DNA from 2 places in the Paenibacillus sp. 102 genome. Region 1 is predicted to be linked to the other one. Evidence: riboswitches for the same ligand, from Rfam matches in the RefSeq annotation. Region 1 holds a riboswitch; the other holds the start of a gene.
The links. Region 1 has a riboswitch for S-adenosylmethionine ahead of AAIE21_RS03970 (bifunctional homocysteine S-methyltransferase/methylenetetrahydrofolate reductase). Riboswitches for the same ligand answer to the same signal wherever they lie in the genome.

Region 1 (6,206 bases):
AAGCGATAATATCTTCTAGTGCTTCTCGCGTTGGATTACCAGATCGACTGTAGTCGTATTTTCCAAATGTATCTACATCAAATTGATGGAATGTTGATGTATTATAGATGGGAACGTTAACAGCGCCTGTTTGTGAATCATGTTTATATTGGTTATGAAGTAAGAGTGTATCTATTGAATAACTCATATTCTTACACCTTCTTTTACATGTTTAATAGCTTGCTTTAAGTCTTGAATTAAATCTTCACCGTTTTCAATACCAACGGAGAAACGAAGGAGGCGATTACATACACCGCGTGCTGTACGTACTTCTTCTGGGATATCTGCATGTGTTTGTGTTGCTGGATATGTCATTAAACTTTCAACTCCGCCAAGGCTTTCTGCAAAGGTAATTAATGATAAAGATTGTAAGAAAGGATTTATCCATTTTTCATCGCGAAGCCGAAATGAAATCATACCGCCTCTTCCTGGATAAAGAACATCGGTTACACCGTCTTCCTCGTTTAAATAAGAAACGATTTTCTTTGCATTTTCTTCGTGTTGTTTCATACGAAGAGCTAATGTTTTCATACCGCGAATTAATAACCATGAATCAAATGGGCTTAGTACAGCACCAGAAGCGTTATGATAGTGGGCAAGTTCTTCGCAAAGCGCTTGACCTTTTGCAACGACAAGTCCGCTTAATACATCGTTGTGACCACCTAAATATTTTGTGGCGCTATGAAGGACAATATCTGCTCCTTCTGTCAAGGGTTGTTGTATATAAGGAGTGTAGAAAGTATTATCTACAATAAGCAGGACGCCATGTCGTTTTGCGACAGTTGCGACAGCTGCAATATCGGTTACTTGCATTAATGGATTGGTTGGTGTTTCTATAAAAATAGCTTTCGTTTGAGAAGTGATGGCTTGTTCTATTTGTTTAATAGATTGTGTATCTACGTATCTACATCGAATATTCCATTTTTCCTCATGCTCCGAAAATAAGCGATAGGTTCCTCCATATAAGTCTTCTGATACGATAAGTTCATCTCCAGACCGGAATAAAGAAAGAACAAGAAGAACAGCTGCCATTCCTGAACTACAGGCATAACCTCGCTCACCTTCTTCTAAATCAGCAATTGCGTGTTCTAAAAGACCACGTGTTGGGTTCCCTGTTCGCGAATAATCAAAACCTGTTGATTTTCCGATTCCTTCATGACGATAAGCTGTTGAAAAGTAAACAGGGGGATTAACCGTTCCTGTTGTAGTTTCGCTACGATTTCCGATTTGAGCTAGTTTTGTTTCGATTGTTGACATGTGAAATTCCTCCTTGATAAAAATAAAAAAGCCTTCTAAGAAGAAGGCTTTCATGCGAATATAGTCTTCTTCTTATCTGTCAAATCTTTTCACAATTTGCTGGAATTAGCACCTTATTAACGAACGTGTTAATGGTTGCTGAGGTGTCATAGGGCCAGTCCCTCTACCTCTCTAGATAAGAATAGTTTGTATGAAATTTTATTATGATTTTAACTTTACAACAAAAGATAATTGAATTGCAACTTTATTTTAAATAATTTTTATTTTCCTTCTAATTTCATTGACTTTTAGTCTATCTCATGCTAAATTTATGAAAAAATTAACAAAGATTGTTATATAAATACAAATTGAACAACCGACATAAAACTTTTCTATTAAGGTGGGAAGAGCATCCGTTTATACATAGAAGCGGTCACATCCTCTTCTTACCCCATGCAAAGTTAAAACAAAGGGAGAAAACGAGTGTAAGTCACCTTTTGTTCTTCGTGGCGGCGACTTATATATTAGAAAATCAAAATGGATTTATATGAAAGGATAACCTATTTTCTTTTAATTACATACAAAATAATAAAGACAAACTCTTATTGAGAGCGGTGGAGGGAAAGGCCCTGTGAAACCCGGCAACCTTCAAACGAAATGTTTGAAACGGTGCTAATACCTGCAAAACAATGTGTTTTGCATGATAAGAGGAGGATAGATGATATCCCCCTCTTCAAGGTGAAGAGGGGGTTTTTATATTGATAGAAAAGAGGGAGACAAGTGAAAATTTTAGATCTATTGTCAAAAGGAATTGTTATCGGTGATGGAGCAATTGGTACGTTATTGCATTCCCATGGGTTGCAAAGTAGTTTTGAAGAATTAAATCTATCAGATCCAGATTTAATTATATCTATTCATAAACAATATGTAGCTGCTGGTGCAGATGTGATTCAAACAAATACGTATGGAGCAAATGAAGCAAAATTACGTACATATGGACTAGAAAATCAGGTTGTTCAAATTAATAGAGCGGCGGTAAAACTGGCGAAAGCATCTGTGACAGATAAGAATGCTATTTTAGGTACAATTGGTGGAATGAAACATATCGGTGCAGTCACAACGACTGATATGGAACGGGAATTTATGTTGCTTGAGCAAGCTGGGGCATTAATAGAAGAACGTGTGGATGGGCTATTACTTGAAACTTTTTACGATGAATTTGAATTACTACATGCAGTGAAAGTGCTAAGGAAGAAAACGGATATACCAATTATTGCGCAGCTAGCGCTTCATGAAGCTGGCACAACACAAAATGGGAATGATGTAAATGAAATATTAGCGCGGCTTTTAGATTACGGTGCAAATGTAGTCGGCTTAAACTGTCAGTTAGGACCGCTTCATATGACGGAAGCTTTTAAAATGATATCGATTCCGAAAAATGGTTATTTATCAGCTTATCCAAATGCAGGCCTTCCAAACTATGTAGAAGGACGGTACGTATATGAAGGAAGCCCTGCTTATTTTGAAGAGATGACACCAAAATTTATTGAACAAGGTATTCGTTTGCTAGGGGGGTGTTGTGGTACAACGCCAGCACATATCGAAGGGATGAAGCGTGCGATTGCGAATGTAACGCCTGTTACAGAAAAACAAATTGTTCAAAGACAACAAGTAGTTCATATGCAAACAAAACGTGCTAGCACTCATGTTACGCTCGCGGAGAAAGCAAAGAAGCAAACAACAGTTGTCGTTGAGTTAGATCCGCCAAAGACATTGGATACGCAGCGCTTTTTTGAAGGAGCAAGAGCATTGAGAAGAGCGGGAGCAGATGCGATTACGTTAGCGGACAACTCATTAGCATCTCCGCGTATTTCAAATATGGCAATGGGGGCATTATTAACGAAGCATGATATTCCAGTGCTGACGCATTTAACGTGCCGTGATCATAATGTGATTGGCTTGCAATCTCATTTACTTGGTTTATCAGCTTTAGGAATGGAAGAAGTGTTAGCTTTAACAGGTGACCCGGCGCGAGTTGGGGATTTTCCTGGAGCAACTTCTGTATATGATTTGTCTTCTATTGAATTAATTAAAATGATTAAAGAAATGAATGAAGGGCGTTCTATTTTAGGGAAAACAATTGGCCCTGCGACGAGATTCTCTGTTGGAGGAGCTTTTAATCCGCACGTGAGACACTTAAAAGCAGCGGTGAAGCGGATGGAGAGAAAAATTGCAGCTGGCGCTGAGTATTTCTTAACACAACCAATTTACGATATATCCTTAATTGAAGAAGTATACGAGGCAACAAAGCACTTAGAACAACCAATCTTTATTGGAATTATGCCTTTAGTAAGTAAGCGTAATGCTGATTTTCTTCACTTTGAAGTGCCAGGTATTACATTGCCTGAGGAAGTAAGACAGCGAATGGATGGGCATGAAATGCAAGAAGCTGCAATTGAAGAAGGGATTCGTATTTCGCAAGAATTAATTGATGCCGCGATGAAATACTTTAATGGCATTTATCTCATTACACCGTTTTTAAAATATGAAATTACAGAAAATCTTGTTAAGTATGTGAAAGAAAAGCAAGAAGTGAAAGAAGGAATCAACTGATGAAATCAATAGAAGAGAGATTACACCATGAAATTTTAATATTAGATGGTGCGATGGGAACGATGATTCAGCAAGCGAATTTAACAGCAGAAGATTTTGGTGGAGAAGAATATGAAGGTTGTAATGAATACTTAGTAAAAACAAGACCAGATATTATTTTAGATATTCATAAAGCTTACATTGAAGCAGGTGCAGATATTATTGAGACGAATACGTTTGGTGCTACAAATATCGTACTGCATGATTATGAGCTCGCTCATTTAGATGAAGAGTTAAATGAGCGAGCGGCATTTCTAGCAAAACAAGCTGTAAGAGAGAGTGGTAAAGCAGTATATGTAGCAGGTGCGATGGGACCGACGACAAAGGCAATTAGTGTAACTGGTGGTGTAACTTTCGAAGGGTTAATTGAGGCATACACTAGGCAAGCGAGGGGATTATTACGGGGCGGCATTGATGTATTGCTTGTAGAGACGAGCCAAGATATGCGTAATGTGAAAGCGGCGTATTTAGGAATTCAACAAGCATTTACGGAAGCAAATCATACGGTTCCACTTATGATTTCAGGAACGATTGAACCGATGGGGACAACGTTAGCAGGACAAACAATTGAGGCATTTTATTTATCGGTTGAGCATATGAAACCATTATCTGTCGGATTAAATTGTGCGACAGGGCCAGAATTTATGCGTGAACATATCCGTTCCTTATCAGACCTCTCAGAGTGTTATATTTCATGTTATCCAAATGCTGGTCTTCCGGACGAGGATGGGCATTATCATGAGTCACCAACGTCACTTGCAGAAAAGGTGAAACAGTTTGCTGAAGAAGGGTGGATTAATATTATCGGTGGTTGCTGCGGGACGACACCTGATCATATACGAGCGATAAAAGCTTCACTTGAGTCTCTCCAGCCACGTGAAAATCATGAGCGAGAAGGTCATGGGATTAGTGGTTTAGAAGCATTGCAATATGATGATTCCATGAGGCCGTTATTTGTTGGTGAAAGAACCAATGTGATTGGGTCACGCAAATTCAAACGATTAGTAGCAGAAGGAAACTTTGAAGAGGCTGCTGAAGTTGCGAGGGCGCAAGTGAAGAAAAATGCTCACATTATTGATATTTGTATGGCGGATCCTGACCGTGATGAAGTGGAAGATATGGAAAAATTTTTAGCGGAGGTTACGAAAGTATTAAAGGTTCCAATTATGATTGATTCAACGGATGAAAATGTAATGGCGAAAGCTCTTACTTATATACAAGGGAAGGGCGTCATTAACTCTATTAATTTAGAGAACGGAGAAGAGCGTTTTGAGAAAGTGACGCCGCTTCTTCGTAAATATGGTGCGGCAATTGTAGTTGGGACAATTGATGAAGAGGGCATGGCAGTTAGTGCAGAAAGAAAGCTAGAAATTGCAAAGAGAAGTTACGAATTATTAACGAAGAAATACGGTATACGTCCATCCGATATTATTTTCGATGCGCTCGTTTTTCCTGTAGGAACTGGTGATGAAGAATATATTGGCTCTGCTGCAGCTACAATAGAAGGAATTCGTCTTATTAAAGAAGCTTTGCCAGAATGCTTAACGATTTTAGGTGTAAGTAATATATCGTTCGGGTTACCGCCAGCTGGTCGAGAAGTGCTAAACTCAGTCTATTTATATCATGCAACAAAGGCTGGGCTTGATTACGCGATTGTAAATACTGAAAAACTAGAGCGCTATGCATCCATTCCAGAAGAGGAAAAGGAACTCGCAGATGCACTATTATTCGAAACAACGAAAGAAACACTAGAAGAATTTACGAACTTTTATCGGGTTGCCAAGAAAAAAGAAGCAATCATACAAGAAACATTAACACTTGATGAAAGGTTAGCAAATTATATTGTAGAAGGAACAAAGCAAGGATTACAAGAAGATTTAAGTCTCGCGCTTATAGAAGGAAGAAGGCCACTTGATATTATTAACGGTCCGCTTATGACAGGGATGGATGAAGTAGGTCGTTTGTTTAATAACAATGAGCTTATTGTTGCTGAAGTCCTGCAAAGTGCAGAAAGTATGAAAGCTGCTGTAGCGTATTTGGAGCCTTATATGGAATCTAGTGATAGTGCGAAAAAAGGAAAAGTATTACTAGCAACTGTAAAAGGTGATGTACATGACATTGGTAAAAACCTTGTAGAAATTATTTTATCAAATAATGGCTATGATATTGTCAATTTAGGAATCAATGTCCGCTCTGATCGCATTGTTCAAGAAGTGAAAGAAAAGAAACCAGATATTATCGGGCTTTCTGGATTATTAGTAAAATCAGCGCAACAAATG
Region 2 (6,206 bases), on a different contig from region 1:
TCTTCATCCCTCACTGATTATCAGCCCTCACCAATCGGGCTTTTACGGGCAGTTGATCCCCCACCTATCTTCCTCGTTTCTCTCTGAATCTTGAGGTGAGGAGTCTTACCGCCCGTTAATGCGGAATAAATAAAAAGGACCAGGAAAACTCCTGGTCCTTTTACTCTACCTAACAGACATTGGATTTTATATGATACAGAATTGGAAGGTACAAAATTAGGGTATCGTCTGTTAGGCATGGTATATGTTGAACGAGCTAACAGCGGAGGGGTTCCTACTGTTAGTTCGTTAAACCCGATGTTATTTTACAATTTTCTCTAACTCTTCAAGTGAAAGGTCTACTGAAATTGCACCATCTTTTGTTTCTTTCTTAACTGCTTCTTTTACTTCTTTTGAATGGTACAATTCAATCACTTTTTTAATCGTTGGATCATTTTTGTCTTTCGTACGAGCTGCGAAAATATTAATATATGGTTTCGCATTCTCGTTTTTTGGATTTTCTAAGAAAATAGGATCTTTCACTGGGTTTAAACCAGCTTGACCCGCAACACCATTATTAATAACGGAAGCTGCTACGTCTTTTAATACACGTGGTGTTTGCTGCGCAATAACTGGTGTAATTTTTAATTTCTTTGGATTTTCAGCAATACCACTTGGATCACCAAATAGACCAAAGTCTTTTTTCAATTTCAATAATCCAGCTGCATCAAGAAGTTTTAATGCACGCGCTTGGTTCGTTGGATCATTGGGAATTGCAATTTCTGAACCATCTGGAATTTCATTTGGTTTTTTATATTTTTCAGAGAATAATCCCATTGGTGCAATTTGAGTTGTACCAACGGCTGTGATATCTAACTTATGTTCCTTTTTAAATTGCTCTAAAAAGGCAATATGTTGGAATGAATTCAATTCGATATCACCATCAGCTAACGCTTTATTTGGTGTTGTATAATCCGAGAACTCCACAATTTTAACCTTAATTCCTTCTTTTTCAGCTTTCTTCTGAAGAATAGTCCAAGCGTCTCCATCCGTTCCTGTTACACCGACGCGAACTACCTTTTCTTTTGCACCAGCCCCGCAACCGCTTAATACCGATACACTAACCAACGCTGATAATGCAAATGCTAATATCTTTTTCATTTTCTTTCCCTCTTTTCTCTTTATGATCTACGTAAGAATACTTTTGCAAAATAGTTTCCTAAGTTTTGTGCAATTTGTACAAGAATAATAAGCAATACAACCGTCACGAACATAACCGATGTATCAAAGCGTTGATAACCATATGTCATTGCTAGGTCACCTAGACCACCACCGCCAACAAGGCCAGCAACTGCTGAGAATTCAATTAAACCAACCGTCATAAACGTAACGCCTAAAACTAATGGTGCTAACGCTTCTGGAACAAGAATTTCAAACACAATTCTGAGTGGTGATGCACCCATTGCTTGTGCTGCTTCAATAACTCCCTTTGGTACCGAAACAAGGTTTGTTTCAACCATTCTTGCAATCCCAATTGAAGCAACCAGTGTCATTGGAAAAATCGCTGCTGCCGTTCCAATTGTTGTTCCAATAACAGTACGTGTTAACGGACTTAAAGCCACTAGAAAGATGATAAATGGAACCGGACGAATCGTATTAATAACAATATTAAGAATAAAAAAGACCAGTTTGTTTTCTAAAAAATTTCCTTTTCTTGTTACATATAAAAGTAAACCTAGAGGTATACCAAGTATTGTAGCAAATATAAGGGTTACAATTACCATTAAGAGGGTATCCCCTGTCGCATCTAAAATGCGAGGCCAAAATATACTCCAATCAACTCGCATGACATTCAACCTCCTTCAGTCCTACTTGCAGTCTTAGATGTTGCAATGCTTTTTGAATTTCTTTCTGCTCACCTTGTAGTTCTACAAGAAGATTTCCAAATAAAATACCTTGCAGTTCAATAATATTTCCATAGAGCACATTTACATCTACATTATAATTTTTAGCAATGTACGATAATAACGGCTGTCCTGTCTCTTCACCAGTAAATGTTAAGCGATAAATCTGTCCACCATTTTGGATTTTCGTAAGGACACTTTCCGGTAAATGATTGTTAATAACAGATCGAACGAAGTTTTGTGTCGTCTTTGTTTTTGGTTTCGTGAAAACATCAAATAATGTGCCTTCCTCAATTACTTTTCCTTTTTCCATCACGGCTACACGGTGACAAATTTCTTTCACAACCTGCATTTCGTGTGTAATAAGGAGAATTGTTAAATTGTATTCCTTGTTTACTTTCTTTAGTAGATTCAAAATTTCTGTTGTTGTTTCAGGATCTAATGCTGATGTTGCTTCATCACAAATGAGAATATCTGGTGATGTCGCAAGTGCTCTCGCAATTCCTACGCGTTGCTTCTGACCACCTGATAGTTGTTCTGGATAATAGTTTGCTTTATCTTCTAGTCCGACAAACTTTAGCAGCTCATTTACTCTTTCTTTTATCTCATTCTTTGGCAATTTCGCTAATTTCAATGGATAAGCAATATTCCCAAACACGGTTCTCGAATTAAATAGATTAAAACTCTGAAAAATCATTCCTATTCTTTGTCTTAGCTTTCGTAACTCCTTCGTTGATAAGGAAGTAATATCTTTATCATCTATCGAAATCGTTCCCGATGTTGGTCGTTCTAACATATTCACTAAACGTAACAGTGTACTTTTTCCAGCTCCACTGAAACCGATAATACCAAATATCTCACCCTTATCAACCGATAATGTTACATCTTCGACGGCATGAACTGATTGCCCGCCTGATTCATATACTTTACTTACATTCTCAAAAGAAATCATTACTTTCCCCTCCTATATGCTGTAATAACTTGAAGCAGAGCTTTGAGGTAAAATAAAAAATGCCCTCCTTCTTATCCGTAATAAAAATAAGAAGAAGAGCATTTATATACTCATTCACATCTTCTCATCTCCCAAGCCTCTAAGAGCTTGCTGGAATTAGCACGGTATTCAAAAACCCGTTGCTGAGGTATCATAGGGCCAGTCCCTCCACCTCTCTGGATAAGAGTGTATCGATTTAGTTGTCATTTTATTAAGTCTTATTATAAAACTCCGAAAAGTAAGAGTCAACATAAATATTCTAAAATATATTAATTATTTTTCTATTAAAATTTTTAAATAAAATAACAGTTCCTCCTTTACTCCACATTAACGGGCAGTACGCCCCCCGATGATTAAAGTTTCACTTTATTACAAAGGGCGAAATTTTAACTTTATGTAAAATTCTTCTTCACCTACTCTTTCAAAAAGGAAAATATCCTGTACGAATTGAATAACATTACATGAATATGAAAGAAAAATGGAGGACGATAACTGATATGAAAACAGCACTTTTACTCGTTGATATTCAAAATGATTATTTTCCAAATGGCCAAATGGAACTGCGCGGTGCCGTTGAAGCTAGCGAGTACGCAAGTCAACTACTTCAGCATTTTCGAGAAGTGAATCAGCCTATTTTTCATATCCAACATGTATCTATGAAAGAAAATGCTACTTTTTTTCTCCCTAACACAGAAGGCGTCCACATCCATGAACATGTTCGTCCCTTAAAAAATGAAACTGTTATTCTCAAACACTATCCAAACAGTTTTCGGGAAACGGACCTATTAGAGCAATTGCAAAACCTTAGAATTGAACATGTGATTATATGCGGGATGATGACTCATATGTGTATTGATGCTACAGTACGAGCTGCTTTTGATTTTAGTTTTCGTTGCACTGTTGTACATGATGCATGCGCAACAAAAGATCTCCTCTTTAAAAATGCTACAATTCCTGCTGTCTATATCCATAATACAATTTTAGCAAGTTTGAATGACGTATATGCAGATGTTATGAGCACAGAGGAGTTTTTAAGTTTTAGAAACTCCATCTGAAATAAAAAATCATGTCTCTCACAAGGGGAGACATGATTTTTCATAACGTTATTCACAAGTTACTGTAACTTAAAGTCTCCCGAACTTGTTTTTACTTTCACTTTATTTTCTCCTGCACCCTTCACCCCAATTAACTTATTCTTTGATTTCTCTTCATATAGCAAACCCGCAACATTTACATCCGCTTTACCCGAACTTCCATCAAACTCAACTCGTAATGATTCAGGAAGTGTATCAAATTGCATCTTAACATCACCGCTTGATGTAGTACAATCTACTTCTCCTTGCAAGCTACGATCATTATATTCAATATCCCCCGATGATGTTTTAGCTGCTAATTCTTTAGAATGTAAATCTTCTACTCTAATTTCCCCACTACTTGTTTCCAATTTTGCTACTTCGATTTCACTTTTATCTGTCTCAATCTTCCCACTAGACGTTTTAGCTATTAACTTTCCATTTATCTTAGAATGCGACAATGATACATTCCCAGAAGAAGTATCTATATCTGCTGTCTTTGTTTCAATTCCTTTTACTACAAAATCTCCTGATGATGTCGTTACTTTTACATTTTCATATAGCTTCTTTGGAACTTTAACTTGTAACTTAACTTCTGCAGTAGTCCCAATTCCCCAACCAATAGAATCCCGATTTTTACTGAATTTAACATTCAATCTATTACTTTCTTCCTTTACTTCAAATTTATATTTATCTACTAGCTCTTTGCTTATATCTCCATCCAGTAACACTTCGATATCTTTTGAATCAACTGCAACAATTTCAACATCTGCTGCAGAAGTCTTCACTTCAATTTCAGTAATCTTCTCACCGGCGAGCGTTTCTTTTTTATGAATTTCAGTTGTATTAAAAGCTAACCCCAAAACAGTCATTGCACCGACACCAATGCAGCCAATAACTAATAATACTAATGCAATAACAGCAATCTTTTTCATTGAATCACACTTCCTCTCAATTATTATTCTTACGCCTTACTACAAAATGTCCATATCCATATAACCATTATTTTTAGTACTATACATTATTCAGTACCACTCAATGATTGATTGTTTTTTCTGAATATTCCTCGTTCATTTTATCACTTTCCATAATTTGTTACAAGATAGATTTATAAAAAAACACTACTTTCGGTGAGCAAAACCGAAAGTAGTGTTCTCTTGTCTAACCATAGATTTTCTTTCAAATTGTATTATACAGCAAATTCAAAAAATTAATACAGAAAAATATGACGAATGGAATGAATTTTTTAGCGCTTTTGTTTCTGTTCATTCTTTTATATTTTATTTAAGCAAGGTAGTAGTTCTCCAATCAAGATCTTTCTTACCTGAAAAAGGCCTTCCCCATTACAGGAAGACCTTTTCATCTATTTCTTATAAAGTTTCAGAAGTAGTTTTTCCTTGCATGTGAAGTGCGATATAGTCAGGTCCACCAGCTTTAGAGTCTGTACCAGACATGTTAAAGCCACCGAATGGTTGGTAACCTACGATTGCACCAGTACATCCACGGTTGAAGTATAAATTACCAACGTGGAAGTCTTCACGTGCTTTTTCAATATGTTCGCGGTTATTAGAAACAACAGCTCCTGTTAAACCGTATTCTGTATTGTTTGCAATTGCAAGCGCATGATCAAAGTCCTTCGCTTTACAGAATGCTACTACTGGTCCGAAGATTTCTTCTTTCATTAAGCGAGCATCTTCCGCAACGTCAGCAACGATTGTTGGTTGGATGAACCAGCCTTTAGAGTCGTCTCCTTCGCCACCTGCTACGATTTTACCTTCTTCTTTTCCAATTGCAACGTAGCTCATTACTTTATCGAATGCAGCTTGGTCATTAACAGGACCCATGTTTGTACCTAATTCAGCTGGGTTAGCAACTGTTAATTCTTTTGTTAATTCAACCGCACGATTTAATACATGATCGTATACATCTTCGTGGATTACTGCGCGAGAACAAGCAGAACATTTTTGTCCTGAGAATCCAAATGCAGATGCAACGATAGATTTAGCAGCTAATTCAAGATCTGCTTCTTTATCAACAACGATTGTATCTTTACCGCCCATTTCAGCGATAACACGTTTTAACCAAATTTGGCCTGGATTTACTTTTGCTGCGCGTTCGTAAATACGAATACCTACATCGCGTGATCCAGTGAAGCTAATGAAACGTGTACGAGGGTGGTCTACTAAGTAGTCACCAACTTCAGAACCATTACCTGGAACGAAGTTTACTACGCCTGCTGGTAAGCCTGCTTCTTCTAAC

Region 2: linked by a shared signal. The riboswitch ahead of AAIE21_RS23530 (methionine ABC transporter ATP-binding protein) and the one ahead of AAIE21_RS03970 (bifunctional homocysteine S-methyltransferase/methylenetetrahydrofolate reductase) in region 1 are both predicted to bind S-adenosylmethionine.

What each region holds. Positions count from the first base shown of each region.
Region 1 is NZ_JBCGHT010000001.1:739,143-745,348, reverse strand. It holds gene metC (cystathionine beta-lyase) at 1-187, opposite strand, end outside; gene AAIE21_RS03975 (methionine biosynthesis PLP-dependent protein) at 184-1,296, opposite strand; SAM riboswitch class I at 1,366-1,478, opposite strand; SAM riboswitch class I at 1,875-1,985, shown strand; gene AAIE21_RS03970 (bifunctional homocysteine S-methyltransferase/methylenetetrahydrofolate reductase) at 2,056-3,888, shown strand; gene metH (methionine synthase) at 3,888-6,206, shown strand, end outside.
Region 2 is NZ_JBCGHT010000016.1:42,334-48,539, reverse strand. It holds gene AAIE21_RS23540 (MetQ/NlpA family ABC transporter substrate-binding protein) at 301-1,140, opposite strand; gene AAIE21_RS23535 (methionine ABC transporter permease) at 1,161-1,826, opposite strand; gene AAIE21_RS23530 (methionine ABC transporter ATP-binding protein) at 1,816-2,835, opposite strand; SAM riboswitch class I at 2,957-3,061, opposite strand; gene AAIE21_RS23525 (cysteine hydrolase family protein) at 3,372-3,929, shown strand; gene AAIE21_RS23520 (DUF4097 family beta strand repeat-containing protein) at 3,989-4,882, opposite strand; gene pruA (L-glutamate gamma-semialdehyde dehydrogenase) at 5,318-6,206, opposite strand, start outside.